4 regions of the Variovorax sp. 278MFTsu5.1 genome follow, and region 4 is predicted to be linked to each of the others. Evidence: predicted binding sites of a transcription regulator. Region 4 holds the regulator's gene; each other region holds the start of a gene.
What was found. Region 4 encodes sigma-54, which starts transcription at its own class of promoters, with help from an activator protein. Its sites were predicted from a motif close to TGGCANGNAANCTGCTTT; they were not measured.

Region 1: the regulator sigma-54 is predicted to act here: its motif matches at 3,412-3,429, upstream of ABL844_RS28735 (DUF3567 domain-containing protein).
Region 2: the regulator sigma-54 is predicted to act here: its motif matches at 5,683-5,700, upstream of ABL844_RS20720 (DUF2126 domain-containing protein).
Region 3: the regulator sigma-54 is predicted to act here: its motif matches at 2,506-2,523, upstream of ABL844_RS31265 (pilin).

The regions. Positions count from the first base shown of each region.
Region 1 is NZ_CP157622.1:6,172,087-6,179,604, reverse strand. Features, by position in the region: gene ABL844_RS28750 (beta strand repeat-containing protein) at 1-911, shown strand, start outside; gene ABL844_RS28745 (ChaN family lipoprotein) at 990-1,868, opposite strand; gene ABL844_RS28740 (AbrB family transcriptional regulator) at 1,971-3,002, shown strand; gene ABL844_RS28735 (DUF3567 domain-containing protein) at 3,091-3,369, opposite strand; gene ABL844_RS28730 (DUF3108 domain-containing protein) at 3,517-4,725, opposite strand; gene ABL844_RS28725 (fumarylacetoacetate hydrolase family protein) at 4,866-5,963, shown strand; gene ABL844_RS28720 (LuxR C-terminal-related transcriptional regulator) at 5,974-6,756, opposite strand; gene ABL844_RS28715 (FAD-dependent monooxygenase) at 6,855-7,518, shown strand, end outside.
Region 2 is NZ_CP157622.1:4,466,286-4,473,803, reverse strand. Features, by position in the region: gene ABL844_RS20725 (circularly permuted type 2 ATP-grasp protein) at 1-2,014, opposite strand, end outside; gene ABL844_RS20720 (DUF2126 domain-containing protein) at 2,079-5,606, opposite strand; gene ABL844_RS20715 (DNA internalization-related competence protein ComEC/Rec2) at 5,750-7,518, shown strand, end outside.
Region 3 is NZ_CP157622.1:6,692,710-6,700,227, reverse strand. Features, by position in the region: gene ABL844_RS31275 (CHASE2 domain-containing protein) at 1-1,537, shown strand, start outside; gene ABL844_RS31270 (3',5'-cyclic-nucleotide phosphodiesterase) at 1,567-2,370, shown strand; gene ABL844_RS31265 (pilin) at 2,583-3,083, shown strand; gene ABL844_RS31260 (hypothetical protein) at 3,142-4,248, shown strand; gene ABL844_RS31255 (hypothetical protein) at 4,939-5,307, opposite strand; gene ABL844_RS31250 (GspH/FimT family pseudopilin) at 5,745-6,233, shown strand; gene pilV (type IV pilus modification protein PilV) at 6,305-6,796, shown strand; gene ABL844_RS31240 (PilW family protein) at 6,801-7,518, shown strand, end outside.
Region 4 is NZ_CP157622.1:694,770-702,287, reverse strand. Features, by position in the region: gene ABL844_RS03095 (YceI family protein) at 1-425, shown strand, start outside; gene ABL844_RS03090 (YceI family protein) at 505-1,152, shown strand; gene ABL844_RS03085 (LysE family translocator) at 1,169-1,816, shown strand; gene ABL844_RS03080 (phospholipase D family protein) at 1,827-3,431, opposite strand; gene rpoN (RNA polymerase factor sigma-54) at 3,442-5,040, opposite strand; gene lptB (LPS export ABC transporter ATP-binding protein) at 5,062-5,856, opposite strand; gene lptA (lipopolysaccharide transport periplasmic protein LptA) at 5,853-6,572, opposite strand; gene ABL844_RS03060 (thiol:disulfide interchange protein DsbA/DsbL) at 6,724-7,371, opposite strand.

The sequences.
Region 1 (7,518 bases), 1.4 Mb from region 4:
CGGGCTCGGCCACACTCGCCGAGACCGGCAGCCCCGACAACGTGTCGGCCACCGGCGACCACGTGCTGTCGAACCGCCAGACGGCCGCGTCGACTGTGAGCAGCACGGCCGCCACCTCGATCCACAACGACGACAACGCCGCGCCCACGACGACGCTGGCCAACGGCGCGCTCACCATCTCGGGCAACAGCACCTTCGCCGAAGCCGCGGCCAACCGCGCGACCAACACCGCCACGGTGGCGAGCAGCGCGACGCAGGGCGCGAGCGCCGGCATCCTCAACGTGCAGGGCAGTACGGCGGGCGTGACGGCGACTTCGAGCACGGTGACCAACGCCACGCTGGCGGGCGCGGTGCCGCTCAACGGCAGCACCGTCTCGCTCGACGGCAACACCACGGCGGCGCTGGCGCGCGGCAATGCGGCGACCAACGTGCTGGAATCCAGCGCCGGCAGCAGCTACGGCGGCGCGGCCACGGTGGGTTCGTCGAGCCTGATCGGCGCGCCGCTGGCACTGAACGTCGGCGCGAGCGCGGCAATCCTCAACAGCCAGAACAACGCGGGCGCGGTAACGGCCACGAGCACGGGCGCCAGCTACCAGGTGGCGCTCAACGGCACCGGCGCGGGCGTGTCGAACGGCACGGCCGGCGTCACCGGCAATACGCTGGCCGCGCAGGCCTTCGGCAACAGCGCGACCAACCGCGTGACGCAGACGGCGCTGAACACCGGCGCGCCGAGCGCGGCCATTGGCAACTACCAGGTCAACAGCGGCGCGGTGACGGCCACGGTGACCAGCGTGAACTTCGGCGTCGCCGTCTCGGGCCCGGTGGGCAACAGCACGCTGCGCACCACGGGCAACCAGATCACGGCGTCGGCGACGGGCAACTCGGCCGTGTCGACGATCACCTCGCGCTGAGCTGCCGCGCTCCGAGGGCGACAAAAAAGCCGCGGGCCTTCGGGCCGGCGGCTTTTTCTTTTCTCTTCTCTTTCTTCTTCAGGTCTTGGGCTGCGGCCTGGCCTGTCGCTTGAACTCGGCGCAGTAGTCCTTCTCGGGCAGGGGCGGCGTGCGCCAGATGCGGTCGTAGTCGCCGGTCTCGGGGCCGGCCGCGGAGGCCGGTGCCGCCAGCAGCCGCACGGTGGCGATCTTCACGTCGTCGGGCAGGTGCTGCGGCACGCCGAGCGCGCGCACCACGTGGCCGGCGCCGGCGATGAGCAGCACCGTCTGGCCCGGCTTCCTCGCCTTGACGATGGCCTGCGCCATCGCGCGGTCGCGGCCCACCTGGATGCGGGTCATGGGAACGATCTGCGATTCGGGGAGCATCCGGCAATGGCCGTCGCGCACGGCGTCCTGCTGGGCGGTGAAGGCCTCGCCGTTGAGCTGGACGTCGAGCGAGACGTCGGCCATCGCGTTCTTCATGCGCGAGCGCGGCAGGTTGGCGCCGACCACCGGCACGCCGGCGCGCACGGCGGCCATCACGGCGGGGCCGTAGCTGGCCCAGGGCCAGGCCTTGTCGCTCCAGTCGAGCGCGGCCTGCACCTGCGCTTCGGTGGCGGTGGACGCGAGCTGCGTGGTGCTGCGGCCTTCCTCGGCCATCTCCAGCGCCAGCGCGGCGAGGTGGCCGCGCGCGGCCAGCGCCTCGACGGTCTCGCGCTCGATGACGTGGTGCTCGCTCGCGTCGTGCTGCTCGCCGAGCAGCAGGGCATCGACCGGCTGCAGTGCCGCGACGCGGCGCGCGATGGGGGCGTCGGGCGCATCGGCACCCGAGGCGGAAAGGCTGGAAAGCGCCGAGCAGCCCGCGAGCGCGGCCGCGGCGAAGAGGGGGAGCAGCAGCGGCAGCCAGGAAGCCCGAGCGGGCCGGTGAGGAAGAAGCATCGCGCCATACTATGCCCCCGGCGCGCGCCCGCGGTGCCGTCCGCCGCCGCTTTTCCCTGTCGTCCCTTCTTCCGGTCCGTGTCTTCCCGATATCCCGTTCGCATGCTGGCCACGCTGCTGCTGGCGCTCGCTGCCGCGGGCGCGTGCCTGGCGCTGCGCACGCCGCTGCCCTGGATGATCGGCCCGCTGCTCGCGGTGTCGCTGGCCTCGATTGCCGGCGCACCCACCGCGAGCTACACGCCGCTGCGCAACGCGGGGCAGTGGACCATCGGCACCGCGCTGGGGCTGTACTTCACGCCGCACGTGGTGGCGCTGGTGGCCAGCGTCTGGTGGGCGATCGTGCTGGCGATCGCGTGGGCGCTGCTGCTGGGCATGGGATTCGGGCGCTGGCTGCACGCGATGCATGCGTCGCGCATGCCGCAGGTGCCGGCGAAATCCATGAGAGCCACGACTTACTTCTCCGGCGCCATCGGCGGTGCCTCGGAGATGACGCTGATGGCCGAGTCGGCCGGCGCGCGCACTGACCTCGTGGCCGCGGCGCACAGCCTGCGGCTGGTGGTGGTGACGGTGACCATCCCGTTCGCGATGCAGTGGAGCGGCCTGCACGGGCTGGAGATCAACCCGCCCGGCGTGCGCGAAGTGAGTCCCGGAGGCCTCGCGTTGCTGGCGGCGGCGACCGGCATCGGCGCGATCGCGATGCGCGCGCTGAAGCGCACCAACCCGTGGTTCATCGGGCCGCTGCTGGTGGCGATGGGCTTCACCATCGCGGGCCAGTCGCTGTCGGCCGTGCCCACGTGGATGTCGAACGCGGCGCAGCTGGTGATCGCGGTGAGCCTGGGCGTGCGCTTCAGCCGGGAGTTTTTGCACACGGCGCCGCGCTGGCTGGGCTCGGTGGTTCTGGGCACTTTCGGCATGCTGGTGCTCTGCGGTGGCGTGGCATGGCTGCTGGCGTGGGCGACGGGGCTGCACCCGGCCACGGTGATCCTGGGCACCTCGCCGGGTGGCATCGCCGAGATGTCGATCACCGCCAAGGTGCTGCAGCTGGGTGTGCCGGTGGTCACGGCCTTTCAGGTCTGCCGGCTGGTGGCGGTGCTGCTGATCGTGGGGCCGATGTTCCGGTGGATCTACCGCTGAGGGCGCTGCGAGCAGGCCGGCAAGGAATGAAAAAAGCGCCCCGAGGGGCGCTTTTTGGTGATTTCTCGGGAAACCGGCCGGATCGGGCTCAGTGCACCAGGACCGGGGTGTGCGCCAGTTCGGCGTAGCCCTCGAGCGTGTCTTCCACCTCTTCCTGCGTGGGGGTGTTGAGCTGCCAGGCGGCGATCTGTTGCTGGAACAGCTCGGCCCAGGAGCCGTCGAGGTACACCTCCTTGCCCGAACGCTTGTCCACGATCTCGAAGCCATGGCGTTCGAGGACCGGCATGTTCGGCTGCGCGGACTCCTCGCCTTCATTGGGCTGCACGTGGACGACGACGAAAGACTCCGAGTCATAAAGCATGTTCATGGCGGGCCCTGTGAGAATGTCGATGGCGTTCATGGGGGTTAGATAGCAATCAACGCGCCAGTTTCAAGATAGGTTGTCTATCTGTAAAACCAACTGGCTAATTGGCCTATCTCTGGCTCCTTTCGCTTCGTTAGCGTGACTTTCTCCTCAATTGGGCGGGCCGGAGGGCAGGGGTTTGCGCAACTGCGCGTCAGCGAAGTCCCCGTTGGCCTCGGTTTGCCTGATCCGCACGGGTAGATACCCGTATTCCGGGGCCAGCCAGAGTTCCAGTTTCCTGTCGAAGGCCTTGCGCGGGTCGCGGGTGAGCTTGCGGGCGATGAATTCGCCGGCGGGCAGGCTGAGCTTTTCTTCCTCGCCGACCACGAAGACCCAGACTTCGGCGTCCCGGGGCCCCACGGTCTGCACCGAGATCCTGGTGCCGGCGGGATAGCGCTGCGGGCTGGCCGCCAGCAGGCCGCCGAGCTGCATCATCACGCTCATGCGGTCCTGCGCGCCCGGCAGCAGCGGCACCGGGGGCGCGTTGTTGCTGAAGACGATCTGGTTCTGGTCGCGCACGAAATGCGAGGCCACTTCGGACTTGCGGCTTTCGGAGTACCGCTCCGGCTCCAGGCCGGAAGGGCCGATGCGCCCGGTGCTGTGCCAGTTGAGCAGGGTGAAGAACACTGCCTTGAGCGTCAGCCGGCCGTCGTAGCGGGTGCCGTCCTGCAGCCAGACCAGCTCGCCGAACACGCCGCGCTGGGGGGAGGCGCCGCTCTGGCCGGTGGCCTCGAAGTCCAGCGTGACCGAGCCCGGTATCTTCATCGCCTGGGTGCCGGCGATGGTGCCCGAGGCCTCGCCGCCGGCCGCCGCCTGGGTGCCGGTTCCGCTGCCGCCGGAAGGCGATGTCGCCCCAGCCGGCGCCCCAGCCGGCGCACCGCCCGCCGCTTCGGGTGGTGCTGCTCCTGAATCGGTAGCGGCCTGGGCTGTCAGGTCGGGCGTTTCGGGTGCCGGTGTCGCGGCTGTCTCGGGTTCGGGCGACGGCTCGGCGGGGGCCGGCTTCGGTGCCGGCTTCGGCCTGGGCACCGAGGCTTCGCGCGGCCGCTTGGGCTTCGGGGGGGGTGCGGGCTTCGCTTCCGCAGGGGCGGCTGCCGGCGCGGGCGCCTCGGCGGCCGGCGGCGCGATCACGATGGTGCGTGTGCTGAACTTGTTCGCCAGCGGCGAGGGCTCCGGCCCGATGGCCATCGGCGCCAGCCCGAGCAGCAGCAGGTGGACCAGCCCCACCAGCAACGTCAGCCCGATCAGCACCCGCCACGACGGACGCCCCGGCAGGCCGGGAGGCAGCGACGGCGAGGAAGAAGGGGCGACGAGCGTCGGCATCGGTAAGTGGAGTGGGGCGCCGGCCCGGAGGTTCACCAAAGACCACCTCGGTAAACTGCCGCCCGTTCAACCAGTTTAAGTGGGAGCGGCGACCGGCCCGTGCCGGCGGCCCGCTCCAGTCCTCACGCACGCACCGCATCATGAAACTCGCCACCCTGAAGGACGGCTCGCGCGACGGCCAGCTCGTTGTCGTATCGCGCGACCTCACGCTCGCCCACTACGCCACCGGCATCGCGAACCGGCTGCAGCAGGTGCTGGACGACTGGGGCTTCATGAGCCCGCAGCTGCAGGACCTGTACGCGAGCCTCAACGCCGGCCGCGCGCGCCACGCCTTTCCCTTCGACCCCTCGATGTGCATGGCCCCGCTGCCGCGCGCCTACCAGTGGGCCGACGGCTCGGCCTACATCAACCACGTGGAACTGGTGCGCAAGGCGCGCAACGCCGAGGTGCCCGAGAGCTTCTACACCGACCCGCTGATGTACCAGGGCGGCAGCGACGATTTCCTCGGCCCGACCGACGACGTGGTCGTGCCCAGCGAGGCCATGGGCATCGACTTCGAGGCCGAGATCGCGGTCATCACCGGCGACGTGCGCATGGGCGCCACGCCCGACCAGGCGCTCGACGGCATCCGCCTCGTGATGCTGGCCAACGACGTGAGCCTGCGCAACCTCATCCCGGCCGAACTCGCCAAGGGCTTCGGCTTCTTCCAGAGCAAGCCCGCCACCGCCTTCAGCCCCGTGGCCGTCACGCTCGACGAACTCGGCGAGGCCTGGCAGCACGGCCGCGTGCACCTTGCGCTGCAAAGCAGCTGGAACGGCCGCAAGGTCGGCATGTGCGACGCCGGCCCGGAAATGACCTTCCACTTCGGCCAGCTCATCGCCCACATCGCCAAGACCCGCAACGTGCGCGCCGGCAGCATCGTCGGCAGCGGCACCGTGAGCAACAAGGGCGTGGAGAAGAAGGACGGCCAGATGGAGTGGCCCAAGGGCTATTCGTGCATCGCCGAGAAGCGCTGCATCGAGACCATCCAGACCGGCCAGCCCTACACCGACTTCATGAAGTTCGGGGACACCATCCGCATCGAGATGAAGGGGCTGGACGGGCGCTCGATCTTCGGCGCGATCGACCAGGAGATCGTGTCCACCGCGGGGCGTCCGAAGGATGCGCCGGTGTCGCTGGTCAAGCCGCAGTCCGGCGACGAACCTCCACAGGCCGAAGCGGAAACCCCGGAAGACTGAAGCGGCCCGCTCAGTGCGGCCCCGCGCCGCGCAGCAGCTCCTTCTGCGACCGTATCCCCAGCCGCCGGAACGCCCGGTACTGGTGGGTGCGCACGGTCGTCAGCTCCACGCCGATCTCGCGTGCCGCCTCCTTGGCGGTGCGGCCGGCCATCAGGTGGCCGATGACCTCGCGCTCGCGCAGGCTCAGGCGCAGCAGCCTTTCAGCCAGGGCGGGCTCCACCGCCTTGCGGGCGCCGACCGCGCTGCGGCTGTGCGCCGCGGTGGCGTCGGCCAGCAGCGTGGCATGGGCCTCGATGAGCGCGAAATCCGCCGCGCCGAACTCCGGCTGCGCGAGGCTGCGATAGAAGCTCACCGCCACCCGCTGCCCCGTGGGCTGAAGCAACAGCACCGACGCGCGTTCGCGGATGCCCACGTCGCCATAGCAGGCGGCGCGGTACACCGGATCGGCCACCTCGTCGGCGCGCTGGTGGCCCATCCACAGCTGCGCGCGCCTGGGCAGCTTGCGTGCGGCGAGCCAGGCCATGTTCGGGTCGAGCAGGTCGAAGCGCTGCGCCACGTAGCGCTCGGAGGTGCGCTCGGCCGTGCTGCCGTAGCTGCTGGCGGCCGACACCAGTTCGATGCGCCCGGCCGCGTCGACCACGAACACGGTGCAGAAGGTCACCGGCATCACGCGCTGCATGGCCTTGAGGTAGCTGGTCGCGAGCAGCGGCGTGCCCACGCCGGAGAGCACGTCGCCGACCACGGCGGCGGCCAGCGCGGCGTCCTCGGAAGGGTGGATGCGCCAGCGTCTCATCGGTGACGAAAGAAGTAGAAGAGGGTGCGCATGCGGGTAAACACTTCGTACGAAGTTATGACATTGCCGCTCGCCGCGCATCGGGACAATCCCGCCGCATGACGAACTCCCCCGCCGCCACTCTGGGCGATGCCGCCAACGGCCCCGTGCCGCCGAAGCCCGGCGCCGATGCCGGATTGCCGCCTTCGGTCGGCGCCTTCCACTACACGCGCTACGAAACCCGCACGCCGGAACTCGGCCCCGACGGCATCGAAGCCGCCAGCCATCCGGTGGTGATCGCGGGCGGCGGACCGGTCGGCATGGCGCTCGCGCTGGGGCTCGCGAACCACGGCGTGCGCAGCGTGATCCTCGAAGCCGACGACACCGTGTGCGTCGGCAGCCGTGCGGCCTGCATCTCGCGCCGCAGCCTGGAGATCATGGAGCGGCTCGGCGTGCTGGGCGCCTTCATGGACAAGGGCCTGCCCTGGACCGGCGGACGCAGCTTCTACAAGACCGCCGAGGTGTTCCGCTTCGAGATGCCGCACGACGAGCGGCAGAAGCTGCCGCCGATGATCAACCTCGAGCAGTACTACGCCGAGCACTACCTGCTGCAGGAGATCCTGCGCCGCAACGAGCGCACGCCGGGGCTCGTCGACATACGCTGGGGCACCGAGCTCACCGGCCTCGCGCAGGACGAGGAGGGTGTGACGCTCGACGTGCGCAATGCCGAAGGCGCGTACCGGCTGCGCGGCCAGTGGCTCGCGGCCTGCGACGGCGGCCAGA
Region 2 (7,518 bases), 3.1 Mb from region 4:
GCACCGCGGCCGCCGCCTGCCGGATGCAGCGCAGGCTGAAGCCCACGCTGCCGCCGCGGGCCACGTCGCCCAGCTCGGCGATGAGCGCACGCTCGAACACGCGGCGCGACTGCGGCGCGCTCGGCACTTCGGCCGGCACCAGCGCATTGCGCAGCGCCATGCGGTGCAGCCAGTCGAGCAGCGGACGCGAGGACTGGTCTTCGCTGCCCAGCAGGCTCAGCGTGAGACGGGCGAGGCGCACGGCGTTCTCGGCGCGCTCGGTGTAGCGGCCCAGCCAGAACATGTTCTCGGCCGCGCGGCTGGTGACCGGCGCGCGATGCCGCGCGAGCGATGCCGGCGTGCTGTGCGGCTGCAGCAGCGTGGTGCGGTCGACCTCGCCGTGCGTCTGAACCCACACGTCGGCACTGCTGCCGCCGCGCTGCATCGAGGCGAACTGCGCATCGGGCTCGGTGAGCCGTGCCAGCCCGCCGGGCAGCACGCGCCACGATTGCGCGCCGTCGCTTACCGCGAACACGCGCAGCATCACCGCGCGCGGCGCGATATGGCCCGGGCCCATGTCGTTGGCCCAGGTGGGCATCTGCGACAGCGGCATGTAGCCTTGCACAGTGTGGACGTCGCCCTCGCGCACGATGCGGCCGGCCCACTCGTCGAGCTCGCGCCGGCCGAGCTGGCTGCCGAGCACCGCGTCGAAGCTCGCGCGGCCGTCGAAGCCGGGATAGGTGGGCTTGATGGCGCTGTCGCCCAACTGCGGCAGCACCGATTCGAGCGCCGCGCGCTCGCCGCACCACCAGGTGGGCAGGGCGGGCAGCATGAGCTTCTCGTCGATCAGCCGGCGTGCCAGCCCCGGCAGAAAGCCCAGCAGCGCGGGCGATTCGAGAAATGCCGAGCCCGGCATGTTCGCCACCAGCACGTTGCCGGCGCGGATCGCCTGCAGCAGGCCGGGCACGCCGAGCGTGGAGTCGGGGCGCAGCTCCAGCGGGTCGAGGAACTGGTCGTCGAGCCGCTTGATGAGGCCGTGCACCGGGCGCAGGCCCTGCAGCGTCTTCAGGTAGAGCCGCTGGTCGCGCACCGTGAGGTCGCTGCCCTCGACCAGCGTGACGCCGAGGTAGCGCGCGAGGTAGGCGTGCTCGAAGTAGGTCTCGTTGTACGGCCCCGGCGTGAGCAGCGCGATGTGCGGCGGCACGCCCGCCGGGCACATGCGCTGCAGGCCTTCCATCATGGCGCTGTAGGTGGCGGCCAGGCGCTGCACGTGCAGCGCCTCGAAGGCCTGCGGAAACTGCCGCGTGATGGCGAGGCGGTTCTCGAGCAGGTAGCCCAGGCCCGAGGGCGCCTGCGTGCGCTGCGAGACCACCCACCAGTTGCCGTCGGGGCCGCGCGCCAGGTCGAAGGCGGCGATGTGCAGCCAGGTGTCGCCCGGAGGCTTCACGCCGTGCAGCGCGCGCAGGTAGCCGGGGTGGCCGCGCACCAGCGCCGGGGGAATGAGGCCCTCGGCCAGCAACTGCTGCGGGCCGTAGGCGTCGGCCATCACACGGTCGAGCACGCGCACGCGCTGCAGCACGCCGGCCTCGATCTGGCTCCAGCTCTCGGGCGAGACGATCAGCGGGAACAGGTCGAGCGACCACGGCCGCTGCGGGCCGTTGGCGTCGGCGTACACGTTGTAGGTAACGCCGTTGTCGCGGATCTGCCGCTCCAGGCTGGCCGCGCGCCGGGGCAGGTCGTTGAAGCCGCCCGGGCCGAGCTGTTCGAAGAAGGCGTTCCAGGCGGGGGTGAGCGGGGGCTGCTCCGGGGACTCAGGGGGCGTGGCCTGCAGCGCGGCCGGTGGCTGCGTCGCCGCGTCGTGCAGCTGCGGCGCAGGGGCGGGCGCCGCGGCCGGCCGGGAAGAGGCTGCCGGCGTGGCCAGCCCGCGCATTTCGTCGAAATGGCCGGGCAGGGCGGGCGGGGCGAGCGCCGACGCCAGGGCGGCCGGAAACTCCAGTGCCTGGGCGTCGAACAGGGATTCGTTCAAAGGTTCCACAGGGGGTGGATTGTCACACCGCCGTCACGGGGGAGCCGTTCGGGCAGTGTGCGGAATATCCCGGTCAACGCCGCAGATCGAGCGTGAACGGGAATTCGCGGCTGCCCGGCAGCTCGATGGTGGCCGGCGGCGTGCGCAGCAGGCCGGGGGTGTGGCCGGTGCGGGTGAAGCGCGAATGGCGGCGGCTTTCGGCCTCATAGGCATTGACCGGGAAGGTCTCGTAGTTGCGCCCGCCCGGGTGGGCCACGAAGTACTGGCAGCCGCCCAGCGAGCGCTTCATCCAGGTGTCGACGAGGTCGAAGGTCAGAGGCGCGTGGGCCCGGATGCTCGGGTGCAGCGACGAAGGCGGGTTCCAGGCCTTGTAGCGCACGCCCGCCACGAACTCGCCGGCCACGCCGGTGGGCTGCAGCGGCAGCACCTTGCCGTTGACGGTGACGACGTGGCGGCTTTCGTTCAGGCCGGTCACGCGCACCTCGATGCGCTCCAGCGACGAATCCACATAGCGCACCGTGCCGCCGATCGCGCCTTCCTCGCCCATCACGTGCCAGGGCTCGAGCGCATTGCGCAGCGAGAGCTCCACGCCCATCGCCTGCATCTGGCCCACCAGCGGGAAGCGGAACTCGAAGTGCGGCGCGAACCAGTCGGGGTCGAAGGCGAAGCCGGCCTGGCGCATCTCGCTGATGACGTCGTCGAAGTCCATCTTCACGAACGTCGGCAGCAGGAAGCGGTCGTGCAGTTCGGTGCCCCAGCGGGTGACGGGCGCCTTGTAGGGGTCGTCCCAGAAGCGGGCCACCAGCGCGCGGATCAGCAGCTGCTGCGCGATGCTCATGCGTGCATGCGGCGGCATCTCGAAGGCGCGCAGTTCCAAGAGGCCGAGGCGGCCGGTGCTGGAGTCGGGCGAGTAGAGCTTGTCGATGCAGAACTCGCTGCGGTGCGTGTTGCCCGTGACGTCGATCAGGATGTTGCGCAGCGTGCGGTCGACCAGCCAAGCCGGCATGTTCTGGCCGTAGATCTCGCGGTTCTTCGCGATCTCCTTCAGCGCGATCTCGAGCTCGTAGACCTGGTCGTTGCGCGCCTCGTCCACGCGCGGCGCCTGGCTCGTCGGGCCGATGAACATGCCCGAGAACAGGTAGCTCAGCGACGGGTGGTTGTGCCAGTACAGCAGCAGGCTTGCGAGCAGCTCGGGCCGGCGCAGGAAGGGGCTGTCGGCCGGCGTGGCGCCGCCCATCACGAAGTGGTTGCCGCCGCCGGTGCCTGTGTGGCGGCCGTCGGTCATGAACTTCTCGGCCGACAGGCGGGTTTCGAAGGCGGCGTTGTAGAGGAACTCGGTGTGGTCGACCAGTTCCTTCCAGTTGTGGGCCGGATGGATGTTGACCTCGATCACGCCCGGGTCGGGCGTGACCTGCAGCAGCTTCAGGCGCGGATCGCGCGGCGGCGGATAGCCTTCCATCACGATGCGCACGCCCAGGTCGCGCGCGGTGGCTTCCACGGCCGCGACGAGGTCGAGGTAGTCCTCCAGGCGGGCCAGCGGCGGCATGAAGACGTAGAGCACGCCCGAGGCGCTGCCCTTCTTCTCGGCGGCGGGGCCGTTGGCGCGGCGCGGGTCGCGCACTTCGACGCACAGCGCGGTGCGGGTGATCCAGTGGGCGGATTCGCCGCGCAGGGGCTGGCGGGTCACGCTGGGATCTGCGGAGCTGGCGGCGTCGTTGTCGTCCTCGCCATGCCCATCGCCGTCGCTCGCGGCGCCCGGCGTCTGCATGCGCAGCGCAGAGGGCACGACGGGCGGCGTGCCGAAGGCGTAGGGCACGGCGCCGAGGCCGGCTCCCGGTCCGCCGGTGTCACCGGTGCCCACGGCGTAGCGCGCCCGGTAGTCGGCCCCGCTCGGTAGCGCGCCGCGGGGCGCGTTCGGATCGCGCTCGATCATGTACGGGTAGTCGCCCTTGCTAGCCCAGGGCTGCGAGTCGAGCGGCAGGCGGTAGCCCATGGGCGAGTCGCCCGGAATGAGGTAGAGCCGGTCGTCGCGCAGGAACCAGGGGCCGGTCTTCCAGGCGGGGCCTTCGAGCGAAGGGGCGTCGCGGTTCGCGTTGCCGGGCTCCAGCGGCAGCATGTAGCCGATCACCGCATCGAGCTTCTGGGTGAACACGCGGCGCAGGCGCATGCGCTCAAGCTCGTCGTCGAGCCTGGAGTCGAAGGGGTCGACGTTCACCGGCAGGCGGCGTTCGCGCCAGAGGTAGTAGTAGATGTCCTCGTAGCCCGGCTGGATGTAGCGCTCGGTCAGGCCCAGCTTCTGCGCCAGCAGGTTGGTGAAGCGGCGCGCGTCCTCGCTGGTGTAGTGCGTGGGAAAGCGCTCGTCGGCGAAGAGGTCGGGGTCGTGCCACAGCGGCTGGCCGTCGGCGCGCCAGAAGATCGACAGCGCCCAGCGCGGCAGCTGTTCGCCCGGGTACCACTTGCCCTGGCCGAAGTGCAGGAAGCCGCCCTTGCCGTATTCGGCGCGCAGCTTGTGCACGAGCTCGGTGGCGTAGCCGCGCTTGGTCGGGCCGAGCGCGTCGGTGTTCCATTCGGGCGCGTCGCGGTCGGTGGTGGCCACGTAGGTGGGCTCGCCGCCCATGGTCAGGCGCACGTCACCGGCCTTCAGGCGCGCGTCGACGGCATCGCCCAGGGCCAGCACGTCGGCCCACTGGTCTTCGGTGTAGGGCTTGGTGACGCGCGGCGATTCGTAGATGCGCGTGACCTTCATGTCGTGGCCGAACTCGACCTCCGATTCGTCCACGCCGCCCTCGATCGGCGCGGCGCTCGAAGGCGTGGGCGTGCAGGCCAGCGGAATGTGGCCTTCGCCCGCCAGCAGGCCCGAGGTGGCGTCGAGGCCGATCCATCCGGCGCCGGGCAGGAACACCTCGCACCAGGCGTGCAGGTCGGTGAAGTCGACCGTGGTGCCGCTGGGGCCGTCGAGCGCCTTCACGTCGGGCGTGAGCTGGATGAGGTAGCCCGAGACGAAGCGCGCGGCCAGCCCGCAGTGGCGCAGCAGCTGCACCAGCAGCCAGCCCGAGTCGCGGCAGGAGCCGCTGCCGTTGGCGAGCGTTTCTTCCGGCGTCTGCACGCCGGGCTCCATGCGGATGAGGTAGTTGACGTCCTTCTGGACCTGCTGGTTCAGGCCGACCAGGAAGTCGATGGTGCGCTGTTCCTTGCGGTCGATCTTGTCGAGGTAGGCCTGCAGCAGCGGCGTGACCGGCTCGGCCACGAGATAGGGGGCGAGTTCCTCGGCCTGCGAGGGCTTGTACTTGAAGGGAAAGTTCTCGGCCTGCGGCTCCAGGAAGAAGTCGAAGGGGTTGTAGACCGCCATCTCGACCACGAGGTCGACGGTGACCTTGAATTCGCGCGTCTTCTCGGGAAACACGAGCCGCGCCTGGTAGTTGGCGAACGGGTCCTGCATCCAGTTGACGAAGTGCTCGGCCGGCTCGACCCGCAGCGAATACGAGATGACGTTGCTGCGGCAATGCGGCGCGGGCCGCAAGCGCACGACCTGGGGGCCCAGCTGCACCAGCCGGTCGTACTTGTAGTGGGTGACGTGGTGGAGAGCGGCGTGGATGGACATGCGTTTTTGTGTGCAGTGCTGGCAGATTGCATCGGGAGAAGATGTCTCTGGTGAGACGCATACTAGCCGAGATGCCAAAGCAATTAACGCGCCACTGAGCGTGATTCGGGGAGGGTTTGCATCATGGATTCGGGAGTTGTCCGATGACGCGGTTTCGCGCGTCAGGCCAGGCTGTGGGCGGCGTTGGCGGGTTCGCGGCGCTGGGTGGTTCGCTGCTGGGAGCGGCCTTGCAGCTGCAGCAGCCGATGCTGTGGCCGGCATGGGTCTATGCCGGTTTGCTATGTATAGGTACGGCCGGAATGTGGTGTCGCCGAGTGACGGGGAGCGCGCTGCTGTTGGTCGCCCTGGCATGTGGAGCGATGGCCGGCGCGGGGCTCGCCGGATGGCGTGCGGTGGCCTATGCGAAGGGCGCACTCGGCCCGTCGCTCGAAGGCCGCGACCTGCGCGTCACGGGCGTCGTGTCGGAGATGCCCCAGCGCAACGAGGCCGGCACGCGCTTCGTCCTGGATGTCGAATCCGCGCAATGGACCGACGCCGACACGCGGGGCCGGCCGGCCGTACCCGATCGCATCGCTCTCGGCTGGTATGCGGACGGCTCCAGCCCCTGGGGGCATACCTCGCCAGCCAGCATCGTTGCCGCTTCCCCGCATGCCGGCGAACGCTGGAGCCTGACGGTGCGCCTGAAAGCGCCGCATGGCAACCGCAACCCGCACGGCTTCGACAGCGAACTCCGGATGTGGGAGCAGGGCCTGCACGCCAGCGGCCATGTACGAGCCGGCGCGCGCGACGCGGCGCCCGTGCTGCTCGGCCCCACCTGGCTGCATCCCATCGAGCGTGCCCGTGAAGCGGTGCGCGACGCCATCTTCGAGCGCGTGCCCGACCGCGCCCGCGCAGGCGTGATCGCGGCCCTGGTCACCGGCGACCAGAACGCCATCGACCGCGCGGGCTGGGATGTGTTCCGTGCCACGGGCGTGGCGCACCTGATGTCGATCTCGGGCCTGCACGTCACGATGTTTGCCTGGCTCGCCGCGCACGTGGTCGGCCTGCTCTGGCGCCGCAGCGCCCGGCTGATGCTTCGGCTGCCCGCCCAGCAGGCGGCGCTGGTCGGCGGCGTGCTGCTGGCCGCGCTCTATGCGCTCTTCAGCGGCTGGGGCGTGCCGTCGCAGCGCACGGTCTGGATGCTCGCGACGGTCGCGCTGCTGCGCCTGACCGGGCGGCGCTGGCCCTGGCCGAACGTGTGGCTGCTGGCCGCGTCCGTCGTGGTCGCGCTCGATCCTTGGGCGCTGATGCAGGCGGGCTTCTGGCTGAGCTTCGTGGCGGTGGGCGTGCTCTTCGCGACGGACGCCGGAATGCCGGGCGAGCAGCAGGCCGGCCCGGCCGCCCGGCTGCTGCGCTTCTTCCGCGAGCAGTGGACCATCACGCTGGCGATCACGCCGCTGAGCCTGCTGCTGTTCCAGCAGGTGTCGCTGATCGGGCTGCTCGCCAACGCGGTGGCGATTCCGTGGGTCACGCTCGTGATCACGCCGCTGGCGATGCTCGGCGTGGCGCTGCCCCCCTTGTGGGACGTGGCCGCCTGGGCCGTGCATGCGCTGGCGCTCCTGCTGCAATGGCTGGCCGGCCTGCCGCATGCCACGCTGTCGATGGCGGCGCCTCCGCTGTGGATGGCCGCCTGCGGCGTGGGCGGCGGCGTGCTGCTGGCAATGCGGCTGCCATGGTCGCTGCGCAGCCTCGGCGTTCCCCTGCTCCTGCCGGTGCTGCTGTGGCAGGCACCGCGGCCCGCGGTGGGCGAGTTCGAACTGCTCGCCGCCGACATCGGCCAGGGCAACGCCGTGCTCGTACGCACTGCCACGCACAGCCTGCTCTACGACGCCGGCCCGCGCTACAGCCTCGAAAGCGACGCGGGCCATCGCGT
Region 3 (7,518 bases), 860 kb from region 4:
GCAGCCGGGCTACTACGAGTCGCTGGGGCTTGCGGTCTACCGCCTCGCGAACGGATCGCCGCCGGTGCAGCCGGCCTTCGCGCCGGGCGGCGGCAATGCGCCCCAGCTCGAATCGCTGAGGGTAGGGCGGCTGCGCATTCCGGTCGACGGCACGGGCAGCATGCAGGTGCCGTTTCGCGGCCAGGGCGGCGCGGACGGCGGATCGTTCCGCTACGTGCCGGCCGCCGACGTGCTCGAAGGCAGACTCGCGCCAGGCGAGCTGAAGGACAGGATCGTGCTCGTGGGCGCCACCGCGCCGGGGCTGCAGGACCTGCGCGCCACGCCGGTCGAAGCCGCGTTCCCGGGCGTGGAAGTGCATGCAAACATCGTCTCCGCGCTGCTCGACCGGCGCCTGCTGAGCGTGCCCGACTACGCGCCGGGCTACGAGGTGCTGCTCGTCGCCGTGACCGGCCTCCTGCTGGCCTTCGGGATGTCTCTGCTGTCAGCGCCGCGCGCCCTGCTGCTCGCCGCCGGCGCGATCGCGGCGCTGATCGGGCTGAACGTGTGGCTCTACGTGGGCTCCAGCCTCGTGCTGCCGCTGGCGTCTGTGCTGGCGATGGCGGCCCTGGCCTTCGCGTTCAACATGAGCTGGGGCTACTTCGTCGAATCGCGCGCGCGGCGCGGCCTGGTGCGGCTCTTCGGCACCTACGTGCCGCCCCAGCTCGTCAACGAAATGATGGAGCACCCCGGCCGCTACAGCATGCGCGCAGAGAGCAAGCCCATGACCGTGATGTTCTGCGACATGCGCGACTTCACGCGCCTGTCGGAACAGATGGCGCCGGCCGAGCTGCAGGCCTTTCTCAACACCGTCTTCAGCCGGCTCACCAACGTCATCAGCGCCCACCGCGGCACCGTCGACAAGTACATGGGCGACTGCGTCATGGCCTTCTGGGGCGCGCCCATCGACACGCCCGACCACGCCACGCTCGCCGTGCGGGCCGCGCTCGACATGGCCGATGCCGTGCACGACATCAACCGCCTCCATCGCGCCAGCGGCCGGCCCGAGATCAGCGTAGGCATCGGCATCAACAGCGGCGTGATGAGCGTGGGCGACATGGGATCGACCGCGCGGCGCAGCTATACCGTGGTCGGCGATGCGGTCAACCTCGCGTCTCGCCTCGAGGGCCTGAGCGGACACTACGGCGTTGAAGTGGTCGCGAGCGGCGCGACGCGCGAGCTGGCGCCGGGCTTCGTCTGGCAGGAGCTCGACAGCGTGCGGGTCAAGGGAAAAGCACAGGCCGTTGCCGTTTTTACGCCCTTGTCCGCAAGCACGCCCGAAGCGCAGCAGCAGACGCGGCAGCTGCTCGAACGCTGGGGCGAAGTGCTGGCTGCATACCGTCGCCAGGACTGGGCCATGGGCCGAAACTTGCTGGCTCCCCTGCTCGCCGCGGATGCGAAAAAAGTCCTTTACCAGCTCTACGCCCAGCGTTTAGCCTCGATGGCGTTGCGACCGCAAGACCCGAACTGGGACGGCGCGACCCGGTTCGAGACCAAATGACGACAGACACATAAAAGGGGTCTTTCACAATGCAGGTTCGTGTGCTGGGTTGCTCGGGCGCCATCGCCAAAGACTGCCGCACCACCTCGTTCCTGGTCGACACGGACCTGCTCGTCGATGCGGGCACCGGTGTCGGAGACCTCACGCTCGATGAAATGGCCTGCATCGACGACGTCGTGCTCACGCACAGCCACCTCGACCACATCGCAGCGCTCCCCCTGATGCTCGACGCCATCGGCAGCCGCCGCACGCAGCCGTTGCGCGTGCACGCGCTGCGGGACACCATCGACGCGCTGCGCACGCACGTGTTCAACAACGTCATCTGGCCGGACTTCGAGAGCATTCCCAGCCAGGAGGCGCCGTTCGTGAGCTTTCACGACATCGCGGTGGGCCAGCAGCTGCCGCTGGGCAGCCGCGAGCCCAAGGTGGTCGAAGTGCTGCCCGCGTTCCACACCGTGCCGGCCTGCGGCTTCGCCGTGCGACGGGCCGAGGGCGGCGCCCACTGGGTGTTCAGCGGAGACACCGAGCGCAACGCGCCCTTCTGGGAGCGCGTGAACGAGCTCGACGTGGCGATGCTCGTGATCGAAACGGCATTCAGCAGCCGCGAGCAGGCACTGGCCGAGCGCAGCCTGCACCTGTCGCCCGCCGTTCTGGCCGGTGAACTCGCCCACATCGCGCCGGACAAGCAGTACCCGATCTACATCACCCACACCAAGCCCGCCGAGACCGACGAGATCATGAGCCAGATCGAAGCCTTGGTGACCGAGCACGCGGCAGGCATGGGGCAGCGGGACATTCGCTGGCTGAAGGTGGATGGTGTCCTGACTTTCTGACCCCCGGTCAGTGGGCGCACTGGCATGACAAATTTGTCACGAAGTGTCGCATCTTGAGGCAAGTTGTGTCACGTGGTGTAACGCCAAAGTGGCTCCAGGTGACGTGTTCGGTCGGTAGGAGGGCCTGGAGACGGGTGGCACGGATGCTGCGGAAGGTACTTCGCTCCGGGCAGGTTCCCGGGCGTAACAACCAACCTACCTGGAGTTCCTAAATGAACGTTCGTACCGTTGCCCGCCGCGCTCAGGCCGGCTTTACCCTTATCGAACTGATGATCGTTGTGGCGATCATTGGTATCTTGGCTGCTGTGGCTCTGCCGGCGTACAACGACTACGTGACTCGTGCGCAAGTTGCGGAACCTGTTGAGTTGCTGGGCGGCTTGAAGGCGCCACTGGCGGAGTTCGGTTCCAATCAAAATGCTTGGCCTACTTTGGTTCAAACCGATGGAACCAATACGCAAGTGGTCGCTGCAACCTCGATCGCAGCAAACCTGACGGGCAAATACTCGACTCTGGCTACCGCCATCACGGGAACTTATCCGGCCGGAACGCTGACTGCGACCATGCGCTCTAATTCGCGTGCGACTGGTACGGTCGTTTTCAATACTACTGACGGCGGCGCGAACTGGAGTTGCAACAGCGGAACGGTCGCAAACAAGTTCCTTCCTCAAGCTTGCCGTGAGGCAAGTGCTGGCACCGCTACACCTGCACCGTAATTGCATCGGAAACAAAAAAAGAGGCGTAAGCCTCTTTTTTTTTGTCTTAGGAGATTCAATGCAAATCGCCAATAAAAATCCGAGCCCCGCAAGAGTGGGCGACATAGCCTTGCTAGGCGGATTTTCGTTGCTTGTGTGGTTGATTTTTCGATCGATTGAGCTCGAGGCTAAAGAGGTTTTGATTTTGGCGTCCGTAATGATGCTGCTGGCTAATTTTGTGAATCATCCTCATTTTATGTATTCGTATCAAATGTTTTTCGAAATTTGGCCCGAAATAAAAAAGGAGAAGTGGGTCGCGTACAAAATCAGATGGTTGACTGCGGCAATAGTCATTCCATTGGTTCTGATTGTTCTGCTCAGCTTGTCCGTTTACCTCTCGTTGAAAGGGGATTTTTCACTCTTGCAATTCAGCTTAGGTCTGTACGCAATTTTAGTTGGATGGCATTACGTAAAGCAAGCTTTTGGAATGGCGCTCCTTGATGCTGCGCAAAGGAAGGTTTATTGGTCAGTCAAATTGCGCCGCATACTTCTTTGGAATTCATATATAAGCTGGATGGCTGCTTTGGTTATTTCGGCAGGTGCTTTGGGTAGGGGCGATTTTTGGGGTGTGAGATTCCCAGTCTTTAAACCTCTTCTGAATGGCTATTGGACGGCGATGGCAGCCGCGATAGCCATTGCTTCAGCTGCGTGGACATTAATGGCTATATGGCGTCAGATTTTGCTCTGGCGAAATGCAAACACCAGCATCTCAAATATGCCGCTCGCGGGGGTAATTGGGTACTTGGTCGGAATTTATCTCTGGACTATGCTGGCGTGGCTTGATAATAAGTTCATTTTGGTTATTCCATTTTTTCATTCTTTGCAATATTTGGCCATAGTTTCAAAGTATCAAAAAGGTAAAAATAGGGCGGGATCAGGCGTGGTTCGCCCATTGTCAAAAAGCTTTTTGAATTACTTCAGGATGATGGTTTTTGGTGTTGCGGCGTTCTGGGTTATCCCGGGTGTATTGGATTATTGTAAAGAGGGGAAGATTAACTATTTTTCTAGCGGAGTCTTTGTTTTTACTGCCGCGATCTGGGTGTTTATAAATATTCATCACTATTTTATCGATAGCGTGATTTGGAAAAAAGAGAATCCATTGATGAAGAAATATATTTTTTCTTAATGGCGAGTTCCAATTTTAGGTCAGCAGCTTGTATGCCATCGCGTACGTGCAACGCGATTTCAAGCCACCGCCTGGGCCCAGGTATTGCAAGTCGAACGTTTATGGGAAGCTGCAACATCGTTGCGAGGTCAATTCACGAAACCCCAAAAATCCTCGCAGTTGGCGGCGATGAGCACACCCGAAACTCCAAGCTCAGAAGCGAACACACTTATTTTGAGTGGTGCGCATTGTGAATAGGCGTGAGAACGGGCTAGTCTATGTGGCTTGACCGCGCTTCTTGAGCTCTGATGCGACCGTCGTTCCGCCCGCTTTTGGTCATGAGATCCAGATGAGGGTGTCGTTAATACGTTGAGTCGATGCCATAGACTTGACTTTGGCCCGAAGGGCTGCGGGCATCCTCACCGGTGAGCAGCGAGGAGAACGCCACGAACCATTGAAAGCTGTCGGGCTCGCCGCTATACGCAGTCCGATACCGCTCTGGACGGCCCAGGTCGAGGTGCCTGCTGGGCGAATCATTAGAAACGACAGTGCCGTCCACGAGGTCGGAGGCAGCTGTAAGTGCACTGAGCGTCTAGGCATCGTGTCGTCTGCTGGCTTGAAGGCAGTGACGGCTCTATCGATGACCGTATAGAAGCTTTGCGCGGCGCGGGAATGATTTCCCCGGGTCGAGGAACTGATCAGTGCCGACTATCACGAGATGATGAGTTGGGCTCTCGGAGCTGTGGCTCCATCGGTGAAGGGGGCGATCTTGGTCGGGGCCGGATCGGCGTGATCGTGTCCGCGGCCGCGGACACGTCGAAGCGCCAGAGCCGGCCATTGAGGTCCACCCACGTAAATCGCGTCGGCCGTCCCGTCGGTCGGGTCGGAGATGAGGCCGTCGCTCGCCACGATGGTCTCATCGGTCATCGCGGCCGGATCGGTCATATCGATGGCATAGAAGCTGTTGCAGCCTCTTGCCGAGGCCGCCGAGCAGCAGCGAATGCCAGTCCGAGCTCGGGGAGCGCGAAAGTTTCCGCCGGCTTGGTCGAAGTCGACGGCCACCACTTCGGGGTGTTGCATCGACGTAGTACTTGTGCAGGTAGTTCGAGTTGCCCAACTGGGCCAAGCCGTCCGCAGCAGGGGTGGCCGGGGCGCTGGATTGTTGGATCCGTTGAAGAGTGCGTTCGGTACACAGACAAACTGTTCGAGGCCCGCGTTGGCGCGGGTTAGCTCGCTGCGGAGCGCACGAAGCACGCCGTCGTTTGCGGCGGCTGGACCATCGTGGAGCGCGGGGCCTTAGCCGTCTTGAAGGCGGCGTAGCCCCGATTGACCGCGTCCGAATAGTTTGAGGCGGGTGGGCCGACGGGTTTCTCCTTCGTGAGTTCGCATTTCTGACAAGCGGTCACTCAAAGATGGCGAGCGGTCTTCGTGTTGTTAACACTTGACGGTACAAACGTTACCTATAGAGACGAAGTTCAACCAAATTTGACATTTAAGACCCAAGCCGCTGGCGCTCAATGAAAAAACTCGCTCTGTCACCGCAAAAGCAGAAAGGCTTCACCCTGATCGAGGCGATGGTTGTCGTTGCCTTGGTGGCCATCTTGGCCGCGCTTGCGATGCCGTCGTTCACCAACATGATTGCCAATCAGCGTGTGAATTCCGCGGCCCAGGAACTGCTGACTCTGCTCCAGTTCGCCCGTGCAGAGGGCGTTTACAAACGCACGGAAAGCACCGTCACCGCGACGGGGCAGAAATGGGAAGCGAAGGTTGGAAACGCGGTGCTGCGCAGCGCCACGTTGTCCGATGTCGTCAGCGTCGAGCCCAGTTCCTCGGGCGGCGTGATCTTCGATGTCTCGGGCCAGGCTCGGCCTGCTTCCGGTGGCGCCAGCACTTACACGGTATCGGTCTCCGCTGCCAAAGCATCGCGCGTGCAGTGCGTCAGCGTGACACGCGCAGGCTTGGTTCGGATGCTGCCAAGCGTGGCGGTTGGGCAATCCTGCTCTTGAGCTTCGGTACTTTTGTCACGGCTCTTCCCATGTACGTACCTAATTCCTCATCGTCATCCCGACAGGCGGGCTTGAGTCTCATCGAAGTTCTCATGGCGGTCCTGCTCGTAAGCATCGGCCTGCTTGGCGCTGCGGGCATGCATGTGCGGGCTATCCAGTTCACCACCGACACCGAGCGGCGGCAGATGGCATCGATGATCGCCGCCGAATTGATGGAGACGATGCGTGGCGACACGCTCACCATTCTTCAGGCCAATGGCACGCCCAAGTCAGATCTGGGTGGGTATGCGAAAGCTGCTGGCGCCGAACTGAGCGCCGTCACCGCAAGCGATTGCCAGCCATTGGCTGCAGTCCCAGCCAAGCGGTTGGGCTGCTGGGGCATGCGTGCCAAGCAACTCATGCCCGAACTGCCGGATGCGCTTGTCACGAGCAACTTTGTCGTCGGCCTTGACGCGACAAGTGGCGTGATCTCGGTCACCGTAGCCTGGCCGGTCAAGAAGGGCGAATGTCTGGACGGAACTGACAATGATTTCTGCTCGTACATATTGCGATCGAGGCTCTGAGCCCATGTTGCTTGCATCTCCTCAGACGCACGTCCGTGTCCTTCGCCGCTCTCGCGCGGCCGAGCAGGGTATCTCGCTGGTCGAGCTCATGGTGGCGGTGGCCGTAGGCCTTGTCGTCATTCTGATCGCCACCACGATCTACATCGAGGGGGCGCGCAACTTCGGTTTTCGTACCAGCCAGAGCGAAAACCTCGGCAACAGCCGCTATGCGCTCGGAACCTTGGACGACGAGTTCACGAAGGCCGGTTATCGGCGCGATCCAACGCAGCCCATGGATGAAGCCTTCCCGGCCGATGCCAGTGCTCATCCCAATGGCTGCAAGTTCGCCGTGGGCCAGGCGATCTATGCCGTCGATGCAAGCACCTTGTGCATCCGCTATCAAGCGCGCGACAACAATGAAAAGGACTGCGCAGGATCCGCAGCGGGCATTGCCGGACTGGGCGCTTATGAAGCGCCACCCGCGCCTGCCTTGGGCGCGGGCCTTTTCGTCGAAAAGTATTTTCTTGGCCAGGGCGCGCTGGCCTGCCAGGCCGGCAGCCAAGCCGAAACCAAGCAGGAAGTGGCGGCCGGCGTGCGCGACGTGCTTTTCGAGTTCGGCGTCGGCAAGGGCAGTGACTCGTTCGCCGAGCGGCGCGTCGAGCAGTTCAAGACCGGAACCCTTGGCGCTGATGACGTCATTCGTTCCTTGCGTTATGCCGTCCTTTTGGCGAGTACGACCGAAA
Region 4 (7,518 bases):
AGTTCGACGCGCAGGTGGCCTTCGATCCGAAGAAGCCCGAGGGCGGCAGCGTCGCGCTGCAGATCGACACGGCCAGCGCCGGCTTCGGCGTGCCGATGAGCGACGCCGAGCTGCCCAGGCAGCCGTGGTTCGACGCCGCGCACTTTCCGCAGGCGAGCTTCCAGTCGAGCGCAATCAAGGCGCTGGGCGAAGGCAGGTTCGAGATGGCGGGCAAGCTCACCATCAAGGGCATCGCCAGGCAGGTGACGGTGCCGGTCAGCATCGCACCGGCGCAGGGGAGCAACTACTCGGTGGCCACCGGAAGCCTTACGATCCAGCGGCTCGACTACAAGGTGGGCGAAGGCGAATGGACCGACACCTCGGTGGTCGGCAACGAGGTGCAGGTGCGCTTCAGGTTCACGCTCGCGGGGCTCGGTCCCCTGTGAGGCCGCGGCCCCTTCCTTCTTCACACGGACATCCCGAATTTCTTCTTTCCTCTCTTTCGTGACACAGGCAGACAAAGCCATGAAAAAGCTTCTTCTCGCCGCGGCCCTGTCGGCCGCCGCGTTCACCGGCAGCGTGACGGCGCAACAACAAGCGCAGCTGCCCTCGGAATTCGCGCCGGCGGCCGCCGCCAAGCCCGCGGGCGGGCCGGCCAGGAACGCCAACTACGTGATCGACCCGACCCACACCTTCGTGATGTACGAGATGGGCCACTACGGCACCACCACCAACCGCGGCCGCTTCAGCACCAAGGACGGCTCGGTGCAGATCGACGGCACCGGCGCCAGCGGCAAGGTCGACATCACGATGGACATCAGCTCCATCAACACCGGCGTCGACCTGCTCAACCGCCACGTGCAGAGCAAGGACTTCTTCAACGTGGCCGAGTTTCCGACCGGCCGCTTCGTGGCCGACCGCATCGACTTCTCCGGCGACAAGGTGGTCGACGTGCCCGGCAAGCTCACGCTGATGGGCCAGACCCGCCCGGTGACGCTGAAGGCCGTGCGCTTCAACTGCTACCTGAGCCCGCTGATCAACCGCCAGGTGTGCGGCGGCGACTTCGAGACCACCGTGGAGCGCAGCGACTGGGGCATCACCTGGGGCCTGAACTTCGGCTTCGAGAACAAGGTGAAGCTGCTGGTGCAGGTCGAGGCGGTCAACGTGCAGTGACACCGGAGGCGACACCATGATGGACACCACCCTCGCCCTGCTCGGCATCGCCGGCGCCATGACCGTGGGCGCGATGAGCCCCGGCCCCAGCTTCGTGATGGTGGCGCGCACCGCAGTGACTTCGCGCGCCGACGGCCTCGCCGCCGCGCTGGGCATGGGCGCGGGCGGGCTGGTCTTCGCGATCGCCGCGCTGGCGGGGCTGCAGGCGGCATTCCTCGCGGTGCCGGCGCTGTACCTGGCGATCAAGGGGCTGGGCGGTGCGTACCTCGTGTACCTGGGTTTGCGCATCTGGCGTGGCGCGCGGCAGCCGCTGGCGGTGGCGCAGGAAGCCGGCGATCCGGCACAGCGCCCGCAGGGTCGGGGAAAGCGCACCTTCCTGCTGGGCCTGGCCACGCAGGTGAGCAACCCGAAGACGGCCGTGGTCTACGCGAGCATCTTCGCGGCCTTCCTGCCGCGCGAGGTGCCGCTGGTGCTGGCGCTCACGGTGCCGGCGGTCATCTTCTGCATCGAGACGGGCTGGTATTCGATCGTGGCGCTGGCGCTCTCTTCGGCGGCGCCGCGCTCTGCCTACCTGCGCTACAAGGTTTGGATCGACCGCGCAGCCGGCGGCGTGATGGGGCTGCTGGGGCTGCGGCTCGTGTGGTCGGCAGTTCGCGGCACCTGAGGCTGCAGAGCTACAGCAGGCTCTCGGGCGTCAGCGGCGCCAGGATCTCGAGCATGGTCCGGTCCCAGAAGCCGGAGTCGGGCTCCTCGGTCAGCACGGTGACCTTGCCGCCGCCCTCGTCGCTGACCCATTCGATGCGCGACTCGTTGCTGCCGTCGGCGAAGCGCAGCCTGTAGGCGCCCTGCTGCTTGAGCACGTCGATGAGCTTCAGCGCCTGTTGCGCCATCTCGGGGCTGCGAATGAACAGGCCGATCTCGGTGTTGTGCGTTTCCGAGCGCGGATCGAAGTTCATCGAGCCGACGAAAAGAATGCGCTGGTCGATCACCGCCGACTTGGCATGCAGCCGGCCCACCGAGGTGCCGAAGAGGCCCAGGCGCACGCTGCTGCGGGTGCGCTTGGTGCTCAGCTCGTAGAGGTCGGCGCCGAGCTTGAGCATGTCGGGCCGGTAGCGGCGGTAGGCGGTGTGCACCAGCGGCTCATCGGTGGCGGCCAGCGAGTTGGTGACCACGCTGATCTTCACGTTGCGCCCGCGGATCTCGCGCATCACGTCGAGCCCCGAGGCGCCCGGGATCAGGTAGGGCGAGACGATGGTCACTTCCGAGCGGGCGCGGCGCATCTGCTCGACCACGTTGTAGCGCACGCTGTCGACGTCCAGCAGCGGCACGCCGCCGTAGGAGGCCGTCTTGCCGATCACGCGCTCGGGCGAATCGGCATAAGCCTCGGCGGTGGTCCAGATCAGGCCGAGCTTGCCGGCGTCCAGGTCTTCGGCCATCGGGCTGTAGCCGAGCAGGTCGTTGGGCGCGGGCTTCGGCGGCAGGGGCGTGGTGTCGGGGCCGGTGGCCAGTTCGAAGCGCTTCTGCAGTTCCTCGCGCGGCAGGTCGCTGGCCACCACGGACTGGATCGGCCGCACGTAGACGCTGTTCCAGTACTGGTCGAACAGGCTGCCCAGGCGCGGGACCAGCGCGCCGGTGACGAAGGTGTCGAGGTCGATGAAGTTCTCGCCCGAGGTGCGCCTGAAGTACTGGTTGCCGATGTTGCGCCCGCCCGCCACCGCCATCGCGCCATCGGCGATGAACAGCTTGTTGTGCATGCGGCGGTTGACGCGGCTGAAATCGAAGAGCGAGGCGGTGAAGCGCTTCAGCAGGCTGCCGCGGCCGGCCGGGAAGGGGTTGAACAGGCGCAGCTCCACGTTGGGCGTGGCAGCCAGGCCAAGCAGCAGCTCGTCCTCGCCGGAGGTGTAGAGGTCGTCCATCAAGAGCCGCACGCGCACGCCGCGCTGGGCGGCGTCGCGCAGGGTGCGCAGCAGGTAGCGGCCGGTCTCGTCGTTCTCTATCTGGTAGTACTGCACGTCGAGCGTGCGCTGCGCGCGGCGCGCGAGCTGGATGCGCGTGTCGAAGGCGAAATCGCCGCCGGGCATCAGGCGGAAGCCGCTGAGGTCGGGGTCGGGCTGGGAGGCCAGCGCGATCTTGCCCAGGGCGGTGTCGGCCGAGACGGCGATGGTCTTGGTGGGCGGGCGCGGGGCCTCGTCGGGCAGGGTGGCGCAGCCGGCGAACAGCAGCACCGCCGCCATGGCGAAGACCCAATGCCCGGCGCGCGACATCAGGCCATGGCTCATCGGCTTCTTTCTAGAGTGCCTTGCGCAGGTTGGCAGGGGCGATGCGCAATGCTTCGCGGTACTTGGCGACGGTGCGGCGCGCGCACTCGATGCCCTGCTCCTTCAGCATCTCGGAGATCTGGCTGTCCGACAGCGGCTTCTTCACGCTCTCCGAGCCGACGAACTGCTTGATGAGCGCGCGCACCGCGGTGCTCGACGCGTTGCCGCCGGTCTCGGTGCCCAGCGCCGAGCCGAAGAAGTACTTGAGCTCGACCGTGCCGAAGGGCGTGGCCATGTACTTGGCGGTGGTCACGCGCGAGATGGTGGACTCGTGCAGGCCCAGCTCGTCGGCGATCTCGCGCAGCACCAGCGGGCGCATGGCGAGCTCGCCGTGCACGAAGTAGCTCTTCTGCCGTTCGACGATGGCGTTGCTCACGCGCAGGATGGTGTCGAAGCGCTGCTGGATGTTCTTGATGAACCAGCGCGCCTCCTGCAGCCGCTGCGACAGCGCCTGGCTGCCCTCGCCCTTGTGCGACTTGAGCGCGCCGGCGTAGATGTCGTGCACGCGCAGCCGCGGCATCACGTCGGGGTTGAGCATGACGCGGAACTTCACGTTGGTGCCGCGCCCGGTCTTGGTGACGATCACGTCGGGAATGACGACGTTGCGTTCCACGTCGACGAAGCTGCGGCCCGGCTTGGGCTCCAGCCGCGCGATGACCTGCAGCGCCGAGCGCACCAGCTCCTCGCTGCTGCGGGTGAGCGTGGCCAGGCGCTTGAAGTCGCGGCGCGCGAGCAGCTCCATGGGCTGCTTGCAGATGGCCAGCGCGGTCTTGCGGACCAGCTCCTCTTCCTCGGTCTCGTCGTCGCTCGCCATGGCGCGCAGCTGGATGCTCAGGCACTCCCCGAGGTCGCGCGCGCCGACGCCGGCGGGCTCCAGGCTCTGCAGCAGGCCGAGCGCCACCTGGAAGTGGTGCACGAGGTCGTCGAACTCGTCGTTGTCGTCACCGGCCAGGCCCGAGGCCAGCGCGGGCAGCGAGTCTTCGAGGTAGCCGTCGTCGTTGAGCGATTCGATGAGAAAGCGCAGCGCGGCGCTGTCGCTCTCGTTGAGCCGCAGGCTCAGCGCCTGGCGGTGCAAAAAGGACTGCAGCGACTCCTGGCTGCGCGCGAGCTCGGTGGCATCGGCGCGCTCGTCGTCGCCGGCGTTGTTCTGGCGCGCGGGCGCGTCGCCGCCCCATTCGCTGTCGTCGGGCGCCATGTCGACGGTGCCGTCGCCTTCCCAGTCGGGCTCGCGCTCGGCGACTTCGGCGGCGGGGCCGTCGGAGTCGGCGGCCGCGGTGCTTTCCGTGGACGAACTGGTGGTGCTGCTGCTCGCGGCCGAGGGGGTGAAGTCGCTCTCGCCTTCGCCTTCACCGCCGTCGTCGCGGGGGACCGGCGCGTCGGCTGTGTCGAGCCCGAATTCCTCGCGCACCGCTTCTTCGGCTGTGCGCTCGAGGAACGGGTTCTCGTCGAGCATCTGCTCCACCTCCTGGCTCAGCTCGAGCGTGGAGAGCTGCAGCAGCCTGATTGACTGCTGCAGCTGCGGCGTGAGCGCCAGATGCTGCGAAACGCGAAGGGACAGCCCTTGCTTCATGATGGAAACCGCCCCCGCGCCTTACATGCGGAAGTGCTCGCCCAGGTACACCCTGCGTACCTCGGCGTTGTCGACGATCTCCGAAGGCGTGCCTTGTGCCAGCACGTGCCCGTCGCTGATGATGAATGCGTGGTCGCAGATGCCCAGCGTCTCGCGCACGTTGTGGTCGGTGATGAGCACGCCGATGCCGCGCTCCTTCAGGAAGCTGATGATGCGCTGGATCTCGATCACCGCGATCGGGTCGATGCCGGCGAAGGGCTCGTCCAGCAGGATGAAGCGCGGCTGCGTGGCCAGCGCGCGCGCGATCTCGACGCGGCGGCGCTCGCCGCCCGACAGCGCCAGCGCGGGCGAATCGCGCAGGTGGTCTACGCGCAGGTCGGCCAGCAGGTCGCTCAGGCGCTCCTCGATGTGCTCCTTCGACAGCGGCACCATCTTGCCCTTCGCGTCGGGCTCGCTCTGCAGCTCGAGCACGGCGCGCACGTTTTCCTCGACCGTGAGCTTGCGGAAGATGGAAGCTTCCTGCGGCAGGTAGCTCAGGCCCATGCGGGCGCGGCGGTGGATCGGCATGTGGGCGATCGGCTCGCCGTCGATGGTGATGTCGCCGGCATCGGCGCGCACCAGCCCCACGATCATGTAGAACGAGGTGGTCTTGCCGGCACCGTTCGGGCCGAGCAGCCCGACGACTTCGCCCTTCTGCACGTCGAGCGAAACGTCCTTCACCACCGTGCGGCTGCCGTAGCTCTTCTTCAGGCCGCGCGCGACCAGGCGGCTGCCCGGTGCGCCGTTGGCGTCCTGCGTTCCTGCGGATTCGATCACTTGCGCGTGTCTCCCTGGTCACTTCCGAGCGTGGTGCTCGGGCGCAGGCCCTTGCCGGGTGCCGGGGTGACTGCCGGAGGCGGTGCCTTGGCACCACCGGCCGGGGCCGAGGCGCCCGCGGCCGGCGCGGTGGCGGCCTTCGGGGTGAGGATGGTTCTGACGCGTCCGCCCGGTGCCGAGGCGTTCACGGCGGTGTTCGGGGGCACGGTCGAGCCATTGACGGTGTAGGTGTCGTTGCTCTGGTCGTAGACGATCAGGGCGCCCTGGCTCTCGTCGTTCGGCGTGGCGCCCAGCAGGCGGCGCATGACGGCGTTGCGGATGAACTTGACGTTGTCGGCGCGGCTGTCGTACTCGATGACTTCCGACTCGCCCTCGATCCACTCGTCGGGCGCGTTGCGCTTCTGCTTGTAGTAGGCCCGCTTGCCCGGCGCCGCCGTGACCACGCCGTACTGGTAGCCCTCGGCGTCCTGGCGCACATCGAGGCGGGCGCCACGGATGATGATCGTGCCCTTTGTCACCAAAACGTTGCCGGTGAACACGCTGGTCTGCTTCAGGTCGTCGTAGCGCATCGAGTCGGACTCGATGTTCATAGGCTTGGAGCGGTCGGCGGTCTCCGCCACGGCTCCCGATGCGAGGCCTGCCAGCAACAGCGCGCCGGCGGCCAGGCGGCCGATGCGACGCAGGAAGGGGGTTGTGGGGTAAGAGTGCAATGTCATAGAGGCACGAAACTTGCTCGGCATTGTATGCGGCTGAGTGCTCCAGCCCCGCACGCACAGATGAAAAAGCCCGCCTAGGCGGGCTTGACTTTCTTTCTGGTTTTCTCCCAGAAACACGCGCAACCGCGCGGTACGGCTCGGCTTTTGGCGCTCAGCCCTTCTTTGCTTCACCGATGAGATAGTTCACGACCTGAAGCACCTTGGTCATGTTGCCGGCGGTTTCACCGTCGACATACCAGCGGCCGGCCACGGCCATAGCGGGCACGCCGGCCACCTTGTAGGCATCGGTCAGCTGCGAAGCGCGCTTGGCCTTGCTGGCCACGCCGAACGAGGTGAAGGTTTCCTTGAACTTGGTGGCGTCCAGGCCGTTGGCGGTGGCCCAGGCAATGATGTTGGCGTCGCCGTTCACGTTCTGGCGCTGGGCGTGGATCGCGTTGAACACCTTGGGCTGGAACTCGTCGACCTTGCCCATGGCTTCGAGCGCGTAGTAGAGGCGCTGCTTGGCCTCGACGTCGTTGCCCACGAAGGGCACGGGAATGCGGCGGAAGGAGACCTCCTTCGGAATGGTCTTGAGCCAGGCTTCCAGCGTCGGCTCGAAGTCGTTGCAGTGCGGGCAGTTGTACGAGAAGAACTCGACCACCTCGACCTTGCCCGCGGGGGCGTCGACCGGCACGCGCTTGTCGAGCACCAGGTACTCGGAACCGGCCTTGGGGGCGCGCGCCTGGGCGTGGGCCGTGCTGACACCCAGGGACATCAGCCCGAGCGAAGTGGCGGCCAGCGAAAAGTCACGACGTTTCATTTGAAAGGGTTCTCCAGTTGGTACGGCAGACTGAGCCGGCGCGCGGCGGGGAGTTCCACTCCCCTGCTCGACGGCGCGCCCGAAGCTACGAAAGGCGATATGAAAGGCGACGAATGGTGGCGGCAAACGCCGTCCGGCGGGGCTTGA